2 regions of the Kitasatospora sp. NPDC049258 genome follow, and region 1 is predicted to be linked to the other one. Evidence: riboswitches for the same ligand, from Rfam matches in the RefSeq annotation. Region 1 holds a riboswitch; the other holds the start of a gene.
The links. Region 1 has a riboswitch for glycine ahead of gcvT (glycine cleavage system aminomethyltransferase GcvT). Riboswitches for the same ligand answer to the same signal wherever they lie in the genome.

Region 1 (4,873 bases):
GCAGAACTCTGTGTCATTCGGACAGCTTTGCGCCAGACCTCACAAGGGAAGGATGCCCAACCGTGATCTGCCTGCATGCACGACTGTTTCCGCCGCATATCGCTCTTCACACAGGTGTTACTCGCCTGTCAAGACGCATGCTGACGGAAGGTCGCCAATGGCGGAGAACTGCCAGGTGGTCGCCGCCACGGCAGGCCGGAGCACCCGCCCGGGAAAAACCCGTCGGGTGCTCAGGGAAATGGTGTACGAACCTGTTTCAGCGGCCGGGGTAACCGGGCCACGGCTGCTGCTGCCAGCCCGCCACGGACTGCCCGTGCTGCGGCGGCGGATAGCCGTACCCCGGATACGGCGGGGGCGCGGCCTGCGAGTGGCCGTAGTGGCCCTCGCGGTCGAAGATCGGCCGCCCGTTGGCCAGCAGCCACATCGCGACCGGGTCGAACTCGTCGGCCAGCATCACCGTGGACACCGCCGTGCCGTCCGGCACGTGCGCGACCGCGCGCTGGACCAGCGCCCGGGCCGCCTCCACCGCGGGCGGCGAGGTGTCGTACAGGTCGAGGCCGATCGCCAGGTAGGGCTCGCCCAGCGCCGGGCGGACCCAGACCTGCCGCAGCGAGCGCAGCGGGCGGACCTCGGCCGCCTGCCGGACCAGCACCTCGTAGAACTGCGGCGCCTGCAGCTGCGGCTCGCTCAGCCGGAGCGGACCGGCCGGCAGCCGGTCCAGGCCGACCGCGATCCGGCGCAGGTCCGCCCAGGGCACGCCGACCCCGCCGCCGGGCACGTGCGGATCCAGCCACAGGCCCCAGCGGGTGCGGTAGAGCGCGGCCGCGATCTCCAGCCCGGAGATCACCTCGTGGCCGCGGGCCCAGCCGCTGGCGGTGAGCTGCCCGGGAGACGTGACGGCCGGCGCGTAGCCGTGGCCGCCGATGTCCATGTTCCCGTACTGGGCGTCCGGGCTGCCGGGCTGCCCGTGCCAGAGCAGCATCCAGACCTGGCCCTCGGCGAGCGCGCGCAGCAGTGCCTCGTACGCCTCGTACCGCTCGGGCGCGACCTGGCCCAGGGCGCGCTCGATCGCGCCCGGGTCACCACCGGGACGCGCCGCGGCAGCCGGGCCCCACTGGCCCGGCGCGCCGCCGCCTGCCGCTCCCGCGCTCACGCGCCCACCTCGCTCTCGCCCGTCCCGTCGCCTCCGCGCCCCCGCCGCGCGGGGCTGTCGGCAGCAACCCTATTGGGCCGGGCCGACAGCCGTCATACCGCCATCCCCTACCGGGGGGTTCGTCCTTGGGGCGGCCGCACCGCCGCGGGCCCGCGGCGCCCGGCCCACTGCGGCCCGGCCTCGGACCGCTTCAGCCCCGGACGTAGAACGGCCGGACCCGGGCCAGCAGCCAGTCGACCACCGGGTCGGCGGCCAGGTCGAGCAGCACCAGGTGGACGCCCCAGGCCGGAGCGGCGGTTCCGAGCGCGCGGCCGAGCGCCTCGCCCACCCGGGCCGGGTCGGCCGGCAGCCCCGGGTCGAGCTGGATGCCCAGGTAGAGCAGCGTGGCCTCGCCCTCCACCTTGGCCAGTGCCCGACGGGCCGTCAACACTTCCGGCAGCAACGAGAGTTCCGCACCGGCGGCGGCCAGGAAGGCGTACGGCTCCTGGTGCGGCTCGGGCTCCTTGAGGGCCACCCGGGCGCCCTCCTGGACGGCCTCGCCGCGCTCCCCCTGCGGGCCGCGGCGCAGCTCGCCCACCCCCTCCGGCGGCACCGGGATGCCCACCGGCGCCTCGGGGTTGACCGCGATCCCGATCCCCAGCGGCAGCCCGCGGGCGAACTCCCACATCGGGGCGATCGCGAAGGCCATCCCCGGCGCCTGGCGCAGGAACTCCTCCTGCGAGGAGAACACCGGCACGTACGGGGCGCCGGCCAGCTCGATGGTGGGCAGGTCGAGCGACTCGCCCTGCCGGTCGGCGCCGGCCGGCAGCGGGATCCAGACCTGGCTGCGGGCCAGCACCTCGATCACCCGGGGTGTGGCGCCCGGATCGCCCAGGGCCGCGGTGAGCACCTGTTCCAGCTCGTTGACCGGCCAGCTCCCGCCCTCGGGAGCCGAGCCCGGCTCCGTCCAAGGCTGTGCCTCGCCCGCCGGGTACCCCATCCGCTTCTGCCCCTTCCAGCTTGGCCGGGCGAGCCACGCGCCGCGCGGCCCGTGCGCCGGCCGAAGAACCGTCCCGCAGAGCGTATCGCCCGGCCCCCCTCCCCCCGGGCCGCCCGGGCATGCCATGATGGCCCCGATCGAACTTCATACTGGCCGCTCGAACCCGCGCGGGAGAGTCCGGATTGCCTTCTGAAGGCTGGGCCGGCGCCGAAGGAGCAAGTCCTCCCCGGAATCTCTCAGGCCACCCATACCGCCCGGGCTAGGCACATCTGGAAAGTGGACACGGCCGCGCCGTGCGCCCACCCACGGTGCAAGCCGCCATTCTTATGTGCGGTGAAGCTCTCAGGTTGTGACGACAGACGGGGAGACTCCGCCCCCGCATGCCCGCGTCCAGACGCGGGTGCGCTCCTGTCAGTGCCAGCCGAGGAGTCCCGCCCCCATGTCCCTGCGCCACACCGCACTCGACGCCCTGCACCGCTCGCTCGGCGCCACCATGACCGACTTCGCCGGCTGGGACATGCCGCTGCGCTACGGCTCGGAGCGCGAGGAGCACCTCGCGGTCCGGACCAGGGCCGGCCTGTTCGACCTCTCGCACATGGGCGAGATCACCGTCACCGGCCCGCAGGCCGGTGAGCTGCTGGACCACGCACTGGTCGGCTTCATCTCGGCGCTCGGCGTGCTGCGCGCCCGCTACACCATGATCTGCCGCGAGGACGGCGGCATCCTGGACGACCTGATCGTCTACCGCACCGGCGAGACCGAGTACATGGTGGTCGCCAACGCCTCCAACGCCCAGGTGGTGCTGGACGCGCTGACCGAGCGGGCCGAGGGCTTCGACGCGGTGGTCCGCGACGACCGCGACGCCTACGCGCTGCTGGCCGTCCAGGGCCCCGAGGCGAACGGCATCCTGGCCTCGGTGACCGACGCCGACCTGCCGGGTCTGAAGTACTACGCGCTGCTGCCCGCCACGGTGGCCGGCCGGCAGGTCTGGCTGGCCCGCACCGGCTACACCGGCGAGGACGGCTTCGAGATCTTCTCCGCCCCCGCCGACGCCGAGCACCTGTGGCAGGCGCTGACCGAGGCCGGCGCCGACAAGGGCCTGGTCCCGTGCGGCCTGTCCTGCCGCGACACGCTGCGCCTGGAGGCCGGCATGCCGCTGTACGGGCACGAGCTCTCCACCGACCTGACCCCGTTCGACGCGGGGCTGGGCCGGGTGGTCCGCTTCGACAAGACCACCAACGACGGCGAGTTCGTCGGCCGCAAGGCGCTGGAGCAGGCCGCCGCGGCGGCCGGGACCAACCCGCCGCAGGTGCTGGTCGGCCTGGTCTCCGAGGGCAAGCGCGTCCCGCGCGCCGAGTACGCGGTGGTCTCCGCCGACGGCACCCCGATCGGCCGGATCACCTCCGGCTCCCCCTCGCCCACCCTGGGCAAGCCGATCGCCATCGCGTACGTGGACGCGGCGCACGCCGCCCCCGGCACCGCGGTCGCGGTCGACGTGCGCGGCAAGCACGAGCCGGTCGAGGTCGTCGCGCTGCCGTTCTACAAGCGCGCCCGCTGAGGCGTCCGTACGAACCCCTGGTCCGGTCCGCTCAGCGGACGGCTTCGCCCTACCCTCTTGCGATCCTGGAGAATGACCTCATGAGCAACCCCACGCACCTGCAGTACACCAAGGAGCACGAGTGGCTGACCGCGGCTGACGCGGACGGCGTCTCCACCGTCGGCATCACCAAGCACGCCGCCGACGCGCTCGGCGACATCGTGTACGTCCAGCTCCCGGAGGTCGGGGAGAGCGTCACCGCCGGCGAGACCTGTGGTGAGCTCGAGTCCACCAAGTCGGTCAGCGACCTGTACTCGCCGGCCACCGGCGAGATCGTCGAGATCAACCAGGCCGTCATCGACGACCCGGCGCTGGTCAACGGCGAGCCCTTCGAGGGTGCCTGGCTGTTCAAGCTCAAGGTCGAGGCGACCGACGAGCTGCTCGACGCCGAGGCCTACACCGCCTTCACCACCGGCGGCTGAACCACCGCGTGAAAGGGGGCCGGCCGCAGCGCGGCGGACGGCCCCTTCCCCTCAGGTAACCCGCCCAGCCCCACGGGAAGACCCACTCATGACGGTTCTCAACCAGTCCCTGCACGCACTCGACCCGGAGATCGCGACCGCGGTCGACGCCGAGCTGCACCGCCAGCAGACCACCCTCGAAATGATCGCCTCCGAGAACTTCGCCCCCGTGGCGGTCATGGAGGCCCAGGGTTCGGTCCTGACCAACAAGTACGCCGAGGGCTACCCCGGCAAGCGTTACTACGGCGGCTGCGAGCACGTCGACGTGGTGGAGCAGATCGCGATCGACCGGATCAAGGAGCTGTTCGGCGCCGAGCACGCCAACGTGCAGCCGCACTCCGGCGCGCAGGCCAACGCCGCCGCGATGTTCGCGCTGATCCAGCCGGGTGACACCATCCTGGGCCTGAGCCTGGCCCACGGCGGCCACCTCACCCACGGCATGAAGATCAACTTCTCCGGCAAGCTCTACAACGTGGCCGCGTACCACGTCGACGAGAAGACCGGCCTGGTGGACATGGTCGAGGTCGAGCGCCTGGCCAAGGAGCACCAGCCCAAGCTGATCATCGCCGGCTGGTCCGCCTACCCGCGCCAGCTGGACTTCGCCGAGTTCCGCCGGATCGCGGACGAGGTCGGCGCCCTGCTGATGGTCGACATGGCGCACTTCGCCGGTCTGGTCGCCGCGG
Region 2 (4,873 bases), on a different contig from region 1:
TGGCCAGCGGCAGCACACCACCGCCGGCGCCCTGCAGGACGCGGGCCACGACCAGCCAGGTGAACGAGTGGGTGCCGACCGCGAGCGCGGAGCCGGCCACCAGACCGGCCAGCGAGACCAGCAGCATCGGCTTGCGGCCGCGCAGGTCGCCGAACCGGCCGAGCAGCGGGGTGAGGACGGCGGCCGAGAGCAGGTTGGCCGTCATCAGCCAGGTGATGTTGGAGCCGGAGACGTTCAGTTCCTTGGCCAGCGAGGGCAGGATCGGGACGACTGCGGTCTGCACCACGCTGAACGCCAGCATGGCCAGCACGAGGGCGGGGAGCACCCGGGCGCTGGTCGGCTTGTCGGCCGTGATGGCGGGCTGTGATGCCTCACTCACGGTTCTTCCTCCGGTTCTGGCCGCCCGAAGCGCGGTGCTTCAGGCACGAGATAGTGAATCGAATGAAGTAACCATGCCGCTGAATAGTTCAGTATGTCAAATATCGATCGGTGAAGCTTCAGCAAAGCCGAGGTCCCGTCCCCGCGAGTGCGGGGACGGGACCTCGATCGGGCGGCGGGCCCGGGGTGGTGACGCCGGCTCAGGACGGCCGCAGCGGCTCCGGCCGGTGGGTGTCCGGCATCGGTCCGGCGGCCGGGGCCGACCGCTGCGCCGGACCGGCCGGCGGGGTGTCCGGGGCGGCGGGGGTGGTGCTGTCGTGGATCTCCACCTGCTCGCGCCGCAGCTCCTCGCGGACCACGGCCTCCTCGGTGTAGCGCTCCACCACCAGGCGCACCCGCTCGATCGGCGCCAGGTACTTGCGCACCACCGGCCGCTCCTCCCGCAGGGTGACCTCCTGGACGCCCTCGGCGATCTCCTGCTCGGTCAGCGCGGCCCGCTCGGAATCGGTGACCGGGACCCGCTCCACCCGGACCCGCTCGCGGACCACCGGCACCTTGCGCTCCACCGGCTCGCTCGTGACGAACTTGCGCAGCCGGGCGGTGCCCAGCACGTGCCACTGGGTGGTGATGTCGAGGCGCTCCTCCCGGCAGGTGACCTCCACCGGGCCGCTCGGCGCGCTCGGCGCCGGGCCGGCCGGCCGCTCGGGCTCGGGCTGCCGCTCCGCGGGCCGCTCCTGCTCGGGCCGCTTCTCCTCCGGCATCCGGGTCTCGGGCGCGGGCCTCGGCGGCGCGGTGTGCAGCGCCGTGGCCATCGGGCTGCCGTGCACCATGGGCGCCTCGGCGGGTGCCGTCATCGGTACCGCCATCGGCACGGCGGTCGGCGGGGCCGAGCCGAAGGACGGCGGGGCGGTCATCGACGAGGACGCCGAGGACTCGGGCGGGGCCATCGTGGCCGGGCCGGAGGAGACCTTGCCGAAGTCCAGGTCCTTGCTGCGGTCGCCCGCCGCCACGGTCGCGGCCGCCGCGGTCGTCGCCGCTGCCGCCGAACCGTTGGAGGCCGGGACCGGCGGTGTCGGGCCGCCCGCGTCCAGGCCGTAGTAGCGGTAGAGCTGGAGCTCCTGCGCCGGGGAGAGGTGCTGGCCCACCCCGAAGTCCGGAGACTCCTTGATCAGCGACTTGTCGTACGGGACCCGCAACTCGTCGCCGGCGAACTCGCTGGTGGTCAGTGGGACGAAGGCGTCCCGGCCGAAGATCCCGGTCCGCACCGCGGCCCACTCAGGCTCGCCGGTGGCGTCGTCGAGGTACACCTCGTCGACCGTGCCGATCTTGTCACCGTTCCGGTCGACCGCCTTGTGTCCGATCAGGTCGCGCGGATCGATATCGGTCTGCACGCTGTCCTCCGTCCAACTGCTCCTGCGAATGGCCGTGAGGGGGCGGTCGAAGGAGCTGGCCGCCCGCCACTTCACACGAAAAGCCATCAATCGGACGTGGGCGACCCGGGCGCCGCCGTCCGGGGCACGGCGGCGCCGGATCCGCCGCCCCTGGCCCGTGATCCGCGGGAAACTCGCTGGTACCCTGGGCGGCGACCGCCGAGCCCGCTCGGGAGAGTCCCTGAGCCCGCCGAAGCCGGGCGTCAGGGCGCCGAAGGAGCAACTCCTCCCCGGAATCTCTCAGGCACCCGTACCGTGTGGGACAGGTCACTCTGGAAAGCAAGGCAGGACCGCCGGCGCGGGAGCCGACGGCACCACCTTCACCGACGGTGCAAGCCGGCGGGTGGCCTCCGGGCCTCCCGCGCGGGCGAAGCTCTCAGGTCCCGATGACAGAGGGGGAGGCCTGTCGGGTTCGTGCGCTCAAGGTTCCCCGCTGTCCCCACGGCGGTGACGACCGGTCGGCGTCCGCACCCCAGCCGGTCATCGACCAGGAGGCTTCGACCCCCATGAACGCCCAGCCGACCAACGGTCGCCGCAGCGACGCCACCCTCGCCGAGCTCGAGCAGGCCAGCCCCTTCGAGACCCGCCACATCGGCCCCGACGTCGCCGCCCAGGAGAAGATGCTGGCCCAGGTGGGCTACGGCTCCCTGGACGAGCTGTCCGACGCCGCCGTCCCGGACGCCATCAAGAGCCTGACCGCGCTGGGCCTGCCGGCCGGCCGCAGCGAGGCCCAGGTGCTCGCCGAGCTGCGCGCCCTCGCCGCCCGCAACCAGGTGTTCACCTCGATGATCGGCCTGGGCTACTACGGCACCTTCACCCCGCCGGTGATCCTGCGCAACGTGCTGGAGAACCCGGCCTGGTACACCGCCTACACCCCGTACCAGCCGGAGATCTCGCAGGGCCGGCTGGAGGCGCTGCTCAACTTCCAGACCCTGGTCTCCGACCTGACCGGCCTGGACACCTCCGGGTCCTCGCTGCTCGATGAGGGCACCGCCGCCGCCGAGGCGATGGCGCTGGCCCGCCGGGTCACCAAGGTCAAGGGCGGGGTCTTCCTGATCGACGCCGACACCCTGCCGCAGACCGTGGCGGTGATCGAGACCCGCGCCGTCCCGACCGGCGTCGAGGTGGTCGTCGCCGACCTGTCCGAGGGCATCCCGGCCGAGATCGCGGAGCGCGGCGTCTTCGGCGTGCTGCTCCAGTACCCCGGCGCCTCCGGCGTGGTGCGCGACCTGGCGCCGCTGATCCAGCAGGCGCACGGCCTCGGCGCGGTCGTCGCGGTCGCCGCCGACCTGCTGGCGCTGACCCTGCTGAAGTCGCCGGGCGAGCTCGGCGCCGACATCGCCTGCGGCACCTCGCAGCGGTTCGGCGTGCCGATGGGCTTCGGCGGCCCGCACGCCGGCTACCTGGCCGTGCGCGCCCAGTTCGCCCGCAACCTGCCCGGCCGCCTGGTCGGCGTGTCGGTCGACGTGGACGGCAACCGGGCCTACCGCCTGGCGCTGCAGACCCGCGAGCAGCACATCCGCCGCGAGAAGGCCACCAGCAACATCTGCACCGCCCAGGTGCTGCTCGCCGTGATGGCCTCGATGTACGCGGTCTACCACGGCCCCGACGGCCTGGCCGACATCGCCCGCCGCACCCACCGCTACGCCGCCGCCCTGGCCGAGGGCCTGCGGGCCGGCGGCGTCGAGCTCGCCCACGGCGCGTTCTTCGACACCGTCACCGCGCGCGTCCCCGGCCGCGCCGCCGAGGTGGTCGCCGCCGCGGCCGAGGCCGGGATCAACCTGTTCCGGGCCGGCGCCGACACCGTCTCGATCTCCTGCGACGAGACCACCACCCGGGAGCACCTGGCCGCCGTCTGGGCCGCCTTCGGCCTGAAGGACGTCAAGGTGGCCGAGGCCGCCGACACGCTGCCCGCCGGGCTGCTGCGCGCGGACGAGTACCTGACCCACCCGGTCTTCCACAGCCACCGCTCGGAGACCGCGATGCTGCGCTACCTGCGCCGCCTGTCGGACCGTGACTACGCGCTGGACCGCGGCATGATCCCGCTGGGCTCCTGCACCATGAAGCTCAACGCCACCACCGAGATGGAGCCGGTGACCTGGCCCGAGTTCGGCCAGCTGCACCCGTTCGCGCCGGTCGAGCAGGTCGGCGGCTTCCTCAGCCTGATCCGCGAGCTGGAGCAGCAGCTGGTCGAGGTGACCGGCTACGACGCCGTCTCGATCCAGCCGAACGCCGGCTCCCAGGGTGAGCTGGCCGGCCTGCTCGCGGTCCGCGCCTACCACCTGGCCAACGGCGACGCCGAGCGCGACGTCTGCCTGATCCCGTCCTCCGCGCACGGCACCAACGCGGCCTCCGCCGTGATGGCCGGCATGCGGGTGGTCGTGGTGAAGACCCTGGTCGACGGCGACGTGGACGTCGAGGACCTCAAGGCCAAGATCGAGCAGCACCGCGACCAGCTCTCGGTGCTGATGGTCACCTACCCGTCCACCCACGGCGTGTACGAGACCGAGATCACCCAGATCTGCGCCATGGTGCACGAGGCCGGCGGCCAGGTGTACGTGGACGGTGCCAACCTGAACGCCCTGGTCGGCCTCGCCAAGCCGGGCAAGTTCGGCGCGGACGTCTCGCACCTGAACCTGCACAAGACCTTCTGCATCCCGCACGGTGGCGGCGGCCCGGGCGTCGGCCCGGTCGCGGTGCGCGCGCACCTCGCGCCGTACCTGCCCAACCACCCGCTGCAGAGCGAGGCCGGCCCGGCCACCGGTGTCGGCCCGATCTCGGCCGCTCCCTGGGGCTCCGCCGCGATCCTGCCGATCTCCTGGGCGTACGTCCGGCTGATGGGCGGCGAGGGCCTCAAGCGCGCCACCCAGGTCGCGGTGCTGAACGCCAACTACATCGCCAAGCGGCTCGCCCCGCACTACCCCGTGCTCTACACCGGCCCCGGCGGCCTGGTCGCGCACGAGTGCATCATCGACCTGCGCCCGCTCACCAAGGAGACGGGGGTGAGCGTGGACGACATCGCCAAGCGTCTGATCGACTACGGCTTCCACGCCCCGACCATGTCC

Region 2: it holds a riboswitch for glycine, as region 1 does, so the genes downstream of both, gcvP (aminomethyl-transferring glycine dehydrogenase) here and gcvT (glycine cleavage system aminomethyltransferase GcvT) in region 1, are expected to answer to the same signal.

Annotation. Positions count from the first base shown of each region.
Region 1 covers NZ_JBFAQT010000011.1:142,144-147,016, reverse strand. Annotated here, with positions in the region: gene AB0K43_RS12525 (enhanced serine sensitivity protein SseB C-terminal domain-containing protein) at 257-1,069, opposite strand; gene AB0K43_RS12520 (enhanced serine sensitivity protein SseB) at 1,344-2,132, opposite strand; glycine riboswitch at 2,291-2,395, shown strand; gene gcvT (glycine cleavage system aminomethyltransferase GcvT) at 2,572-3,690, shown strand; gene gcvH (glycine cleavage system protein GcvH) at 3,771-4,151, shown strand; gene glyA (serine hydroxymethyltransferase) at 4,240-4,873, shown strand, end outside.
Region 2 covers NZ_JBFAQT010000037.1:12,946-17,818, forward strand. Annotated here, with positions in the region: gene AB0K43_RS25025 (MFS transporter) at 1-379, opposite strand, end outside; gene AB0K43_RS25030 (DUF2382 domain-containing protein) at 579-1,325, opposite strand; partial or broken gene AB0K43_RS25035 (PRC-barrel domain-containing protein) at 1,443-1,769, opposite strand; glycine riboswitch at 1,969-2,074, shown strand; gene gcvP (aminomethyl-transferring glycine dehydrogenase) at 2,315-4,873, shown strand, end outside.